Regions from separate parts of the Exiguobacterium sp. BRG2 genome, predicted to be linked through region 2. Evidence: a T-box and tRNA genes for the amino acid it is inferred to sense, from the RefSeq annotation. Region 2 holds a T-box; the other holds one or more tRNA genes.
What was found. A T-box is a leader RNA that pairs with one kind of tRNA and senses whether it is charged. The one in region 2 lies ahead of alaS (alanine--tRNA ligase), so its partner is inferred to be a tRNA-Ala.
Positions count from the first base shown of each region.

Region 1: it encodes a tRNA-Ala, which carries the amino acid that the T-box ahead of alaS (alanine--tRNA ligase) is inferred to sense. The anticodon was not compared.

Region 1 is NZ_JAUZUW010000018.1:2,946-10,278, forward strand. Features, by position in the region: gene Q9R23_RS15475 (S8 family serine peptidase) at 1-2,919, opposite strand, end outside; tRNA gene Q9R23_RS15480 (tRNA-Ala) at 3,142-3,217, opposite strand; gene tatC (twin-arginine translocase subunit TatC) at 3,322-4,101, opposite strand; gene Q9R23_RS15490 (twin-arginine translocase TatA/TatE family subunit) at 4,109-4,306, opposite strand; gene Q9R23_RS15495 (redox-sensing transcriptional repressor Rex) at 4,306-4,965, opposite strand; gene Q9R23_RS15500 (ATP-binding cassette domain-containing protein) at 5,133-7,034, shown strand; gene Q9R23_RS15505 (hypothetical protein) at 7,034-7,333, shown strand, end outside.
Region 2 is NZ_JAUZUW010000003.1:301,608-308,940, reverse strand. Features, by position in the region: gene ruvX (Holliday junction resolvase RuvX) at 13-435, opposite strand; gene Q9R23_RS06555 (IreB family regulatory phosphoprotein) at 432-701, opposite strand; gene alaS (alanine--tRNA ligase) at 736-3,378, opposite strand; T-box leader at 3,436-3,646, opposite strand; gene recD2 (SF1B family DNA helicase RecD2) at 3,689-5,914, opposite strand; gene Q9R23_RS06540 (VOC family protein) at 6,031-6,579, shown strand; gene Q9R23_RS06535 (tetratricopeptide repeat protein) at 6,624-7,289, opposite strand; gene mnmA (tRNA 2-thiouridine(34) synthase MnmA) at 7,303-7,333, opposite strand, start outside.

The DNA of each region.
Region 1 (7,333 bases), on a different contig from region 2:
GACTGGGAAGAGATTCGTCTGCCATTTTGCGTTCGGATAATCGATCACCGATTTGACTTTGTAGTAGTAAAGACCATCTTTGACCGGTTTCCCGTTGATCGTTCCGTCCCAAGCAGCGCTTGTGACTGGTGTGTAGCCCTTCTCTGAACCGCTATCATAGTAGTTCTTGACGACGTCCGTTTGCATATCAAGCTTCTGAAGTGTTGTTTTATTCCGGTCAAGAATCGAATACTCGACTTTTTTCGCATTTCGAAGGAATGAGATGATCGGGAAAGCTTCATCTGCGCTACCGTCGTTGTTCGGTGAGAACGAGACTTTGTTCGCGACAACTTTTCCAGCGGCATTCGTACCAAGGAATTCGAAATTGTCCTTCACTTCAGTCGCTAGACCTGTCAATCCGTAGAACGTGTTGTTTTTATCGTACAATGGTGCATCTAAAATCGGAGCTTGATCCCATTTTCCTTTGAATCCAACATAAGGAACTGTCAGTTCTGGATTTTTGCTCTTCGTATCGATCAGACGGACGAATCCTTCGACGAAGTAGCCGTTTTTAAAGACTTGTTCAAGCGGAAGCTCGTTCGCCCAGTCAGTCGTGTTCTTCAAATCGACTGACACGCTGACTTTCGTTGAGCTCTTCGGATTAATCGAGACTGAACTCGCTTTCTTCGAGCCGACTGCAAATGAGATCGGGTATGTGCCTATGTTGGCATCTACCGTACCAATCGTTCCTTTTTTGAAGATTCCATTTGCTTCAAGGAAGTTCGATCCTTGTGCACCGAGATCTGATTGAACCGTTCCCGCTAGCTTATACGTCACTTTTTCATTGCTGTAGTTTTTTAAATCAAGCGTGAATGTGAACTTCTCGCCGACTTCCTTCAAGGATGCCTTGCCTTCACCTGACTTTGTCTCTGTGATGACGACTGGTGTCTTCATCGCAGCACGAAGATCCATCAGTCCAGCTCCCTCACGACGTGGGGAGTAGAAATTGCCTGTTTTCAGTTCTGCGTTGTATTTTCCTTGATCGAGTTGCGGACGCGATGTATTCATCAAGATGTTTTTGGCGAGTTTAACGCGTGTTGCACCAGTGACTTTGAAGTCCTTCGCAATCCGTTGCATGACGAGTGCTGTTCCACCAGCGACGTGTGGTGCTGCCATCGATGTACCGCTCATGACGCCATACTCGTTATCATTAAGCGTCGAATAGATTTTCCCACCTGGTGCCGTGATTTCTGGCTTGAAGTCAAGGCTTGGCGTGACACCCCATGACGTGAAGTCAGACATTTGTCCTGCGACCGGGTTATCGGTTGAGACCGCTTTTCCGTCAAATGTCACTGCGATTGCCTTGCCTTCTTTTGCTTTTGCTTCGAGATCATTCCCGTCCGCGATGCTAAGCGTGACGAGTGGAATCGTCGGATTGTTGAGCGCCATGCTGACGTAATCCCCGTGATCGACTCGACCGCGGACGATGACACCTGCTGCCCCTTGCTTCTCAGCTTCTGCTTGGATCATACCGTAGTTGAAACCACCGTTACGCACGACGAAGACGACTTTCCCTTTGACGTCTTTACCTTCATAGTTCGAAGCTTGACCGTCACCGACATACACGACATCCTTCTTCTCTTTATCGAAGACGGCAATCGGATTCGGCGAATCTTGTTTTTGGTATGCCAAATAACCGGCATCCTGACCGTCGATCGTCAGCGCCATGCCTTCAAGCGTCAATTTCGTATTTTCGAGTGACGCGACTTGAAGCGCCTGGCTCGTCAATCCTGGTGCACCAACGACACCGATATCCGGGTTTGCTGTATATGGATTACCCGCACCATGACCTGCAAACGCCGAGTTACCAGCAGAGATCGCACACAAGATACCGTTGTTCATCGCGTTGACGATTGCGCGTTGTTCTGGAGCATCTGAATTGACGAACGATGCCGTCGAACCGAGACTCATGTTGATGACATCGGCTCCGAGTGCAATCGCATCATCGATCGCTTTAATGTAGATATCGCTGAATGTCGATGGCATTCCTGGATCGTTTCCGAAGACTTTCATCGCGAGGAGCTGTGTTTCCGGCGCGACCCCTTTGATACCACCGTTTGCTTCATCGCCGTTTGCTCCGACCGTACCTGCGACGTGCATCCCGTGCATCGATGCCCCCGCACCTAAGTCACGGATTTCGCTGTCGTGATCGGCATAGTTATAGCCGTACGGTACTTTTTCCGTGAAATACTTTCCTTTTAAACCTTTTGTTTCTTTCGCACTCTCGACCTTCGAAGAGGTTAAATCCACCTTTGTCTCTGGACTCAAGACCATGTCTTTGTGCGATGGATCAATCCCCGTATCGATGACCGCGACGACGGTTCCTTCCCCTTTAAAGCCATAGTCCTGCCATGTTTCCTTCGCATTGACCATGTCCTTGCTATACAGCATGTCTGGCTTGGCACCTTTATCGACGGTTGGGCGCGCATATTCGTGCGCGATATGTACACTTTTGACTCCTTCGAGTTGTTTGATATCTTCGATGTCACCGAACTTCACTTCACCACTGAATCCATTGATGACGGTTGTGAAGCTTTCTTTATATGTAACAGGAATCGCCTTTTTAGCGATAGCTGACTTGACTGATTTTTGGACGCTGACGAGTCGATCCTTGATCGATTCCTTTTCGGCATTGCTCAATGTGCTATACCGCTTGTTTTGAGATTGGGCGATTTGAATCGCCGGTTTTTGTTCCATCTCGATGACGACTCGGACTTTATCCGATTGTTTGTAGTTCTTTTCTTGTCCCGATTTCTTCAGTGAGAGCGCCTGCGGTTTTTGACCCGTCGCTTTGTCTTGCGAGGACAGTGCACCTTGCGCACTGACTAGATTGGAAGACGTCATTAAGACGGCTGCCATAAGTGCAATCTTCTTCTTCATGCGTTCGTTTCCCCTTTTCTGTAAAACCATAGTAGTAATACTAATAAAACAGTTTAACGAAAATTCTGTATTTTTAGTTTAATGAAGTTAATGGAAATAAACAATTTATATTTGTCTATTTTTTTAATTTTTTTCTTTTTGGTGACATTTTATATTTGGAAGGAATTTAACTGGGAACATAAAAAAACTCCTCGAGCACTCGAGGAGTTGAACGTATGAACTTGGTGGAGACTATCGGGATCGAACCGACGACCTTTTGGCTGCCAGCCAAACGCTCTCCCAGCTGAGCTAAGCCCCCATGAATTATCTTTAGTATACGCATCGCTAACTGCTTTATCAATATAAACATAACGCTTTCATAAAAAAGAATTCCTCCCGAAATGGCTGGAAGGAATTCACGATTCATTTATTCAATTCACGCATCAAATCCGCCTGTCGTTCAAGCTCTGCCTGTTGCTCGAGGATCAAGACCTTTTTATACGTCCGCGCGGAAATCAAGATACTGATTTCATAGAGAACGAACAACGGCACTGAGATCATCAAGTGTGACGTCACGTCCGGCGGTGCGATCAATGCCGCAACGACGAACAGCGCGAAATACGCATATTTTCGATTCTTTCGCATGAAATATGGCGTCACAAGACCAAGACGTGTCAGGAACATCGTCACGACCGGCAATTGGAAGAGAAGACCAAACGGCATCGTCAACCGGATCAAGAAACTGAAGTAGTTTTCGACCCCGATGACTTGCTCGATCCCCAATTCTTTCCCGAGATCCGTTGAGACTTCGAGCAAGAAGGGAAGCAACCAGAAATACGAGAAGGCTACACCAGCCAAAAATAGAAAGAAGATGACTGGAATATACGTCAGTGTTGCTTTTTGTTCCTTTTCATAAAGCCCTGGTCGGACGAATGCCCACAGTTGATACATCCAGAACGGTGACGCTAAAATCAGCGCGATGATGAACGCAAGATTCAAATACAACATTAAAGGATCGGCGACGTTGAAGGCATTTAATCCGATACCGAGCTCTTTTAAGTCCGCTTGCAGAAAACGGACGAGCGGTCGAACGAGCGGAAATGCGACAGCGAACAGGACGACGACGATGAGGAGCGACCAGACAATCCGCTTACGCAGTTCGTCTAGGTGCGACGTCATGCTTTGTTCTTGATCAACCGTCATGATTCAATCACTTCTCTTTCGGTTCGTCCTTTTTATCGTCGTCCATGATGCCGTTCGTGGCATTCTTGAACTCTTTCAATGTTTGACCGGCAGCACGACCGAATTCCGGCAACTTCTTCGGTCCGAAGATGATCAACGCGACGACAGCAATTAATCCGATACTCGCAGGTCCGATACCTAACGTGAGCGGGATAAGGTTTTCCATTATGATTTCACTCCTTCAGCTGATTGCGAATAATGCTTCATGAAATAAACTAACGACTGCAACTCGATCGATAAATCGATGTGATGAACCCGAACGCTCGCTGGCACGTTCAACCGTGCAGGCGTAAAGTTCAGAATGCCTGTCACACCATACTCGACTAACTCATCCGCTACTGACTGTGCGAACTGGGATGGAACCGTCAAGATGGCGACATCGACCTGATTCGCTTCGATTTGTTCTTTCATGTCCGAAACATGATAGATTGGAACGTCATGCGTCGTTGTTCCGACCTTCTCTTCGTCCGCATCAAACGCAACGACTATCCGAGTACTATTATTCTTTAAAAAGTTATAATTTGCAAACGCTGTTCCGAGATGACCGACCCCGATTAAGGCAACATTCGTCACCTCATCTTGATTCAAGGTTTTCCGGAAAAACGTTAAGAGATGTTGAACGTTATATCCATACCCCTTCTTCCCTAGTGCCCCAAAGTAGGAAAAATCGCGACGAATCGTTGCTGAATCAACCTTCACCGCCTCGCTTAACTCAGCAGAAGAGACGCGGAGCTTGCCTGAATTGTATAAACTTTGGATGAAGCGATAATATAGCGGCAACCGTTTTGCTGTCGCTTGTGGAATTTTTGTGTCTGATCCATTCATCCTGCAGTTCCCCCTTCGGCCACATCCATCGTGGCACCCAAATCTTTGCAAAAAGCTTTCTACTCTCCTTGATTGTAAACCACTTCACATAGAGTCACAAATAATATATTCCGCAGGACCTCGCGCTTTTGTTCGTGATAGACTAAAGGGTGGAAGGATGGATGGAAATGATACTCTTACAAGTCAACCAACTCTCGAAATCATTCGGCGTCGAGCCGATTTTAGAAAATATCAAATTGGAAGTACAAGAGCGCGACCGAATTGCGCTCGTCGGTCGAAATGGTGCCGGTAAATCAACCTTGCTCAAAATCATCGCTGGTGAACTCAGTCATGACTCGGGCGATATCATGAAAGGTAAAGATGTCAAAATCGGCTATCTCGCGCAAGACAGTGGTCTCGAATCGAATGAGACGATCTGGAACGAGATGCTGACCGTCTTTGAACATCTGCAAGAACAAGAACGGACACTGCGCCGGATGGAAATCGAGATGGGCATGGAGCACATCTTGAACGACCCGGTCGCTTACGATCGACTTCTGAAGACGTACGATCAAGCACAACATGACTTCTCAGAAGCAGGTGGTTATCAGTTCGAAGCGAATATTCGCTCCGTCCTGCACGGCATGCGCTTTTATCCAGACGATTACTCACGCCGGATCCAGACATTGTCCGGAGGTCAACGGACACGGCTCGCCTTAGCGAAGATGCTCCTGCAAGCACCAGAGCTTCTCATTCTCGATGAACCGACGAACCATCTGGATATCGATACGCTCGCTTGGCTTGAAAGTTACCTCGGTGGTTATCGTGGTGCCGTTCTGATCGTCTCGCACGATCGGTACTTCCTCGATCAAGTCGTCAATGTCGTCTATGAGCTCTCTCGTAATGTCTGTCGTAAGTTCACTGGGAACTATACGAAGTACCTCGAGCAAAAAGCGGCATTGTACGATCAAGAAATGAAACAGTTCGAACAGCAGCAAGAAGAAATCGCGAAGATGCAGGATTTCATTCAACGAAACATCGCTCGGGCGACAACGACAAAGCGTGCTCAAAGCGTTCGAAAACGGCTCGAGAAGGTCGACCGGCTCGACCGACCAGATGGAGATGAACGCAGTACGGTCCTCTCCTTCCCAATCGAAAAACAGAGCGGGAATGACGTTCTTCAAGTCAATCAATTGGCAATCGGTTACGAAGAAGCTGTCTCAAAAGACATCACGTTCCGCTTGCAACGCGGCGAATCACTGGCACTCGTCGGACCGAACGGAATCGGGAAGTCGACGCTCTTAAAAGTCCTCGTCGGTCGTTTACGTCCTCTCTTCGGTGATTTCCGTTTTGGCACCGGCGTCTCGATCGGGTATTACGATCAAGAGCAAGCAGAACTCAATGACCGGAATCGTGTCATCGATGAGATTTGGAACGAATGGCCACTGATGCGCGAACAAGAAGTCCGTTCTGTGCTCGGACAATTCCTGTTCAGCGGCGACGATGTCTTCAAGATTGTCCATGAATTGTCCGGTGGCGAACGCGGACGTCTCGCGCTCGCAAAACTGAAACTCCGGAAGACTAACGTCCTCATCCTTGACGAGCCAACGAACCACTTGGATCTGGATTCGAAGATGGTACTTGAGAACGCTCTCGTCGACTATGAAGGTACGCTACTCTTCGTTTCCCATGACCGGTACTTCATCGATCGGATCGCGACACGCGTCATCGAGATGAGTGAAGCTGGTGTGACAGAATACCTCGGCGATTATTCGTACTACACAGAGAAGAAGGCTGAACAAGAAGAAATCGCTCGCCTTGAAGCCGAAGAGGCAAAAGCGGCAAAAGTCACGGCATCGAAGACGATCGACAAAGAAGCACAGAAAGAAGAAAAAAAACGCCGTCAGCAAATCGAACAACTCGAACAAGATATTGAACGGCTCGAACAGCGTTCAGCGGAAATCGAACAGTTGCTTTGCGAACCGGAAGTTTTTAATGATATTCCAAAAGCGACAGCGTTATCTGCGGAACGAGACCAGATCGATGTCGATCTACTTGAATTGATGGAACGATGGGAGAACCAACACTGATGCGAACGAAAAGCTTTTTCATCAACCTGATTCAAGGACTGTTATCCGGTATTCTTTATTTCGTTCCGATGTATGCGGACTACGTGTCCGCCTTCATCCGCCCGGATGCCTTTAATGCTGCTCTTCCTTTGTTCCTTCTGATTTCTTGCATGATCGGACTTGTCATCCAGACATGGAGCGGTCTTCTCGTCAGTCTACTCTCTGGACTATGTTGTACGCTTCTAACGACACAACTGTTCGTCGAACTCAATGATCCATTGATCATATCCTATTATGGTAGCGTCACTCCCTTGACTGCC
Region 2 (7,333 bases):
GTTTCTCCCCCTTCATCGATTCGCCCGATCCAAATACGATTGCAGGATCATGACGGCAGCCATCTTATCGATGACTTGTTTTCGTTTCTTGCGGCTGACATCGGCATCGATCAGCATCCGTTCTGCTTGCATCGTCGTCAACCGTTCATCCATGAAGACGACTTCAAGCCCAGTATGCTGTTCAATTTCCTTCGCAAAGGCTTCACTCGCCTCCGCACGGGGACCGATGGAACCGTTCATGTTTTTCGGAAGACCAATGACTAGGATTTCGACATTGTATGTCTCCATGATGACATCGAGCCGTTTGAAGGCTTCTGGGTAATCCGGTTCCGTCCACTTGACCGTCTCGACACCTTGCGCCGTCCAGCCCATCAAGTCACTGACCGCTACCCCGATCGTCTTCGAACCGACGTCTAGTCCCATTGCACGTTTCATTTTGAATTTCCACTCTCCGCCAAATAAGATTTCACGAGTTCTTCGAGCAATTCGTCACGTTCAATCTTACGAATTAAGTTACGTGCGTCATTATGACGAGGAATGTAAGCAGGATCTCCAGATAGGAGATAGCCGACGATTTGGTTGATCGGATGATATCCTTTTTCTTCTAAAGCATGATAGACCGTCAACAACACATCCCGTGTCGCTGCTTTGTTATCGTCTTCTGGAAAGTTGAATTTCATCGTTTGATCCATCTGACTCACGTTCATCACCTCTTTCATATACACTACGTTTCTATTATGCCAGTGATTGCACGTATTGTGAAGCGTACGCGAGTGCTTCTTCTAATTTCGACGCATCTTTCCCGCCAGCTTGAGCCATGTCAGGGCGACCGCCACCGCCACCACCGCAGCGTGTTGCGACTTCCTTGATCAATTTACCAGCATGATAGCCTTGGTCGATTAAATCTTTTGAAACGCTTGCGACGAGATTGACTTTTTCACCTTGCGCACTACCGAGAACAATGATTGCTGATCCAAGTGAGCTCTTCAACTCATCCATCATACCGCGAAGGGCATCCATATCTGAGACGTCGACACGTTTCGCAAGCACACGTACGCCGTTGATTTCCTCAACATCGTCCTTTAGTGAAGCAGCTTCGATGTTCGCAAGTTTTGCTTGCAACGATTCGTTCGCCCGTTCCGTCTCACGAAGTTGTTGTTGCAATGCTTCGATACGGACCGGAACTTCCGTCGTTTTCGTTTTCAAGACAGCTGCTGCTTGTTCGAGTGTTTCTAAGTGTTGATTCATCACACGATACGCGTCTGCACCTGTCACGGCTTCGATCCGGCGTGTACCTGCACCGATCCCAGACTCTGAGACGATCTTGAACAGACCGATCTCTGCAGTGTTTCCGACGTGGATTCCGCCACACAATTCAATCGAGTATGTGCCTGCTGAGACGACACGGACCGTTTCCCCGTACTTCTCACCGAACAATGCCATCGCGCCTTTTGCTTTTGCATCAGCGATGTTCATCTCTTCGATATCAACCGGTAATGATGCCCAGATCGCTTGGTTGACGTCTTGTTCGATTTTTGTCAACTCTTCTTGTGTCACGGCACCGAAATGTGAGAAGTCGAAGCGGAGACGTTCTGGAGAAACAAGTGATCCCGCTTGGTTGACGTGTGTTCCGAGCGTGTCTTTCAATGCTTTATGAAGCAAGTGTGTTGCCGTATGGTTTTTCGTGACGGCTTTACGTTCTGCTGCTTCGACGTTTGCAACGACATCCGCCGCTTCCGTTGCGATTCCTGTACGGACGATGACCGTATGCAAGTTTTGACCGTTTGGTGCCTTTTGAACATCTTTGACATCAAGAACGAAGTCTTTGCCTTCGATTGTTCCTGTATCCGCGACTTCACCACCACTTTCAGCGTAGAACGGCGTGATATCGAGAATGACTTGCGCTTCTTCACCAGCAGCCACTTCTGTGACTCGTTCTCCATCATGCAACAATGCGATGATTTTTGCATCCGCCTTAAGGTCGGTATAGCCGACGAACGTACTTTTATCTTTTAGTGTCGAGAGGACTTCCGATTGTTGTTGCATCGAACCGCTCTCTTCACGTGCTGCCCGCGCACGTTGACGTTGCGCGTCCATCGCTTGTTTGAAGCCTTCTTCATCAACAGACATCTGATGATCTTCCGCATACTCAACTGTCAATTCGAGTGGGAAACCATACGTGTCATACAGACGGAACGCATCTTCGCCACTGATGACATGCTCACCGTTTGCCTTAGACGTCTGAGCGACCGTGTTCAAGATTGCAAGACCGTCATGAAGCGTCTCATGGAAACGTTCTTCTTCGTTTTTAATGACGCGTTTGATGAAGTCCGCTTTTTCCGGAACTTGTGGGTAGAAGTCAACCATGACGTTCCCGACCGTATCAACGAGTTCATACATGAACGGACGTTCGATCCCAAGCATCTTCGCATAACGAACCGCACGGCGTAGTAAACGACGAAGAACATATCCACGTCCTTCATTCGAAGGAAGAGCCCCATCACCGATTGCAAATGATACAGTACGGATGTGGTCTGCGATGACTTTGAATGCTACATCAAGTTTCGAATCATCACGGTATATCTTGCCGCTGATTTCTTCTGTCTTATGAATGATCGGCATGAACAGATCCGTATCGAAGTTCGTCGGCACGTCCTGCATGACACACGCCATCCGTTCGAGTCCCATCCCAGTATCAATGTTTTTACGCGGAAGTTCCGTGTAGTTGCCGTGTCCGTCGTGGTTGTACTGACTGAAGACGATATTCCAGATCTCGAGATAGCGTTCGTTTTCGCCACCTGGATAAAGTTCTGAATCGTTCGGATCGTCTCCGAAAGCTGGACCACGATCGAAGAAGATTTCCGTATTCGGACCAGATGGACCTTCACCGATTTCCCAGAAGTTATCTTCAAGCGGAATGATCCGCTCAGCCGGTACGCCGAGTTCAAGCCAGATTTGACGCGCTGCATCATCTTCCGGATGAATCGTGACCGAAAGACGTTCTGGGTCAAGACCGTACCAGTCATCACTCGTCAAGAGTTCCCAACCCCATTTGATTGCATCTTCACGGAAGTAATCACCGACAGAGAAGTTTCCGAGCATCTCGAAGAACGTATGGTGACGCGCTGTTTTCCCGACGTTTTCGATATCGTTCGTCCGGATTGATTTTTGTGCGTTGACGATACGTGGATTATCAGGAATGACACGACCATCAAAATATTTCTTGAGTGTTGCAACACCCGAGTTGATCCACAAGAGCGATGGATCCTCGACCGGCACGAGTGAAGCACTCGGTTCGATCGCATGCCCTTTGCTTTGGAAGAAATCAAGATACATCTGACGGATTTGTGCACCCGTTAATGGTTTTAGAGCTTTCATGAACAGTTACCTCCATTGGTTTTATTTGGACGCAAAAAAGCGATGCTTTCATCCCTGAAAAGGGACGAAAGCATCGCTTCCGTGGTACCACCCTCGTTCGTAAGCAACCTATTGCCTACCTCGAACATCTGATAACGGGGATGACCCGCAGGTGTTTACACCCGACTCCGGAAGGAGCTTCAAAGGGACTCGAGAAAGTGATTGCAGCAGACTCACTTCTCTCTGGACTCGAGTTTTCCTTTTACTTATCTTCCATCAACGTGTTACGTCCATTCATCTATCGTGATTATTACCTATCGAACAGCATCCGTCAAGTCTTTGTCACCCCACCGAGTCGTTCGATCAATCGTGTTCGGCGCCGGGGTTCCTCTTCTTGCGACGCTTTATGGAACGCACGCGGATCACCGAATAATAACAAACTCGATTTTGCCCGAGTAACTGCCGTATAAATTAAATTTCGGGAATGTTTGAACGCCCCCGTGAAATAGACCGGCATCAAGACGATCGGAAATTCGGATCCTTGCGCTTTATGGATCGTAATCGCATAGGCGTGCGTGAATTGATCCCAGTCACTCCGGTTGTACTCGACTTCCGTCTGATCGAACCGGGCGATGATTTTATCGACTTTATCGACATTCTCTTTAGCGAAGAAGATATTGACGATTTCGCCGATATCTCCGTTATAGACGTTTTCTTCCGCATTGTTGACGAGCTGGAGAATCTTGTCCCCGGTCCGGTAAATCCGCGTCCCTTGTTTGACTTCCCGTTTCTTCGGTTCCTCCGGGTTATAGACGCGTTGCAAGGCGACATTCAATTCGTCGATCCCGACCTGACCTCGGTAGGTCGGCGCGAGGACCTGGACATCGAATTTCGAGTAGCCTTTTGCGAGTGCTTTTTCCGCGAAGGCCGAGATGCCCCGTAACGTCTCTTGCGGAGACGCAGTGTAGAAGCGGCGATCCGCAAGTGGTGATAACAAATCAGCAGACGTCGTCCGGTTCTTCAAATCGTGCGCAAGACGCAATATCGAAGAATCTTCTGCTTGACGATGGACGACGTTCAAACGGACGACGGGAATTCCTTCCGTATCCATCAAGTCTGCCAGCACCTGTCCTGGACCGACGGATGGCAATTGATCGCGGTCACCGACGAACAAGATTTTCATGCCGTTCGGGACGGCGCGAAGCAAACTCGATAACAAGTAGATATCAATCATCGACGATTCATCGATGATCAGTACTTTTCCCGTGATCGGCTGATCCTCATTCAGTTGAAAGTTCGTTCCATCATACTTCAATAGACGGTGAATCGTCATCGCCGGCACGTCCGTTGCTTCCGACAGACGTTTAGCGGCACGTCCCGTCGGTGCAACAAGGACGTATGGATAGACCTCTCCTGTCTTGACGCGACTCTTCTCAAGCGGCCAGTCATGAATTTCTTGCAACGCATGCAAAATTCCCTTGATGACAGTCGTCTTACCGGTACCCGGTCCACCAGTCAAGACCATCAGCGGCGCTTTGACCGCTAACTCGATCGCTTCTCGCTGTTGCGCGGCATATTCCATGCCAAACTGTTCTTCGAGGTGCCCGATTGCTTCAAGAATCGTCGCGACATCGACTTCCTGTTCAGCACCGTTTGCCATGACGCGTGCTAGCTCCTTCGCCGCTCGGACTTCCGCATAAAAGATCGTCGGTAAATACAAGCAACCTTCTTCAAGCTTGACCTTATCTTCAGCGAGCAACAGTTCGATCGCTTGTTCCAGCCGCTCTCCCGGATCTTCCCCTAGCAGACGGGGTGCCCGTTGCAACAGAGAGTCGACCGTCGCGAAGGCATGTCCCTCGCCCGCTTCTTGTTCTAATATATGCATGATCGAAGCAGCGACACGCTCCGGGTGTAGCCCGACAAGTCCGAGATGTGAGGCAATATGATCGGCTGTCTTAAAGCCGATCCCGTTTACTTCATACATCAAGGAATACGGATTCTCCCGAATCCGTGCCATGGCGTCGCCCTCGTACGCGGCATAGATCTTTGCCGCTAGCTTCGGTGTGACATCAAACGGTGCTAAGAACAGCATCAACTGATCGACACCGTATAACGTGGCGAGTCGATTCAATATGATGTCGGCTTGTTTTTGTTTTAACCCAGGCACCTGATTCAGTACCCGTTCATCCTTTAAGATGAGATCCACTGCCTCTTCTCCAAGAGCATCGACGATATTTTTCGCTGTCTTCGGACCAATGCCGGTGAACGAACCATTCGTCAAGAAGCGGATCGTCGCATGTTTGGTCATCGGAACCGATCGGCGAATCAGCTCCGCCTTCAGTTGTTTTCCGAAGCGAGGATGATCAATGAGACGGCCGAATGCTTGATACGTTCCTCCGAGTTCGATTCCGACTCCTGTACCCGTAATGACGAGCTCGGTTTCTTTTAAATCAAAGTTCTTTTCTTTGACGGCGACCAATACAATGGAGTGTGCTTCTTCTTCAGAAGAAAAGAGCACACGTTTGACGCGCCCGACGACTTGATGGGGGTGCTCCATCACTCCACCTTCTTTCTCTCTTTTTCATTCGCTGCTTTCATCATAGCATTCGTTTACCGGATTTTAAATCAGGGAAAGATACCGTGAACCATTTCGTTAAGAGGAGGAGTTTAAGGATGGCACGTTTACCGATTGCAGGATTGTGTGAATTAGTACTTGAAGTCGAGGATATGGACCGTGCGGTCGGTTTTTGGAATGGGACACTTGGCATTCCGATCGTCGAGCAATGGGCTCCTGAGGATGCGGAACCAAGTAAAGAACAATCTAAACAAGACGGGGTTTGGGCAACGTGGCTTTACATCGGCGGTAACACTCGACTCGGTCTGTGGCTGAAACGGGACTTCACGATGGAAGAACGGACCGTCAAACACTTACCAGTGTCCGAATGGGACACGTTGTACGATGAAGGTGGTGTCCATGTTCATTGTGCCTTTTACGTTGAGAAGGACGAGTTCCAACAAGCCTTGAATCAATTGCGGGAAGCATCGATTACCGTGAAGCTCAGAGAATGGGACGAACAGGAGACATCGAATCAAAAAGAGCATTCTGCTTATTTCAAGGATACAGAAAATAACGTCATCGAACTGTATACGAAAAACATGGATGAAGCCTATGAAGACTTTTCCGGACCTCCACTTCGCGTCATTCGTGAAGTCGGGAATTAAATAGCGTAAAAAAGACGACTCCATTTGGAATCGTCTTTTTTGAATCAGTCTGCTTGTTTTAATAACGCATCCATCTTCGCTTTCGCATCTCGTGCAAGGGCGTGTTCCGGCTGATAGGCAAGAACGGCTTCAAGTTCTGCGTAACACGCTTCCTGTTGACCGAGGAAGGCAAGGGCGATCGCATAGTTATAGCGTGCATCTGTATGCGTTTCGTCCAGCATCAAGACATGCTCGAACATCTCGACCGCTTCTTCCAACTTCTCGTTTTGCGCTAAGGCAAGTCCGTATTGGAATGCGATCTCGATATCGACACCGTTTAGTTCTGACGCGCGTTGTAAACGAGGTAAGCCGCGTACTGGATCACCGAGTTTTTGATACGTCATCCCTAGCATGAAATGGAGATCAGCGTCATCAAGTCCATATAATAAGGCTGCGCGCAATGATTCCTCTGCTTCGACGAGTTGATCGGCAGCAAAGAACAGAGCACCTTTCGCATAATAGGCACTCGCGAACGTATTATCGATCATCAGTGCCCGGTCATAAAAACGAAGGGCACGATCAGCGTCGTTCATCGATTGCAGTAATGTTCCAAGATTGACGTATGCTGTCGGATCTTTTGGGTTTTGTTCGATCGCATCATTAAAAGCTTGCGCTGCTAATTCATAATTTCCAGCTTCTAGATGCCGGAACCCTACTTCATTATAGTTCATCTTCTTTTGCTCCTTACGCTAGATAAGCGAGGCGTTCGCCTGCT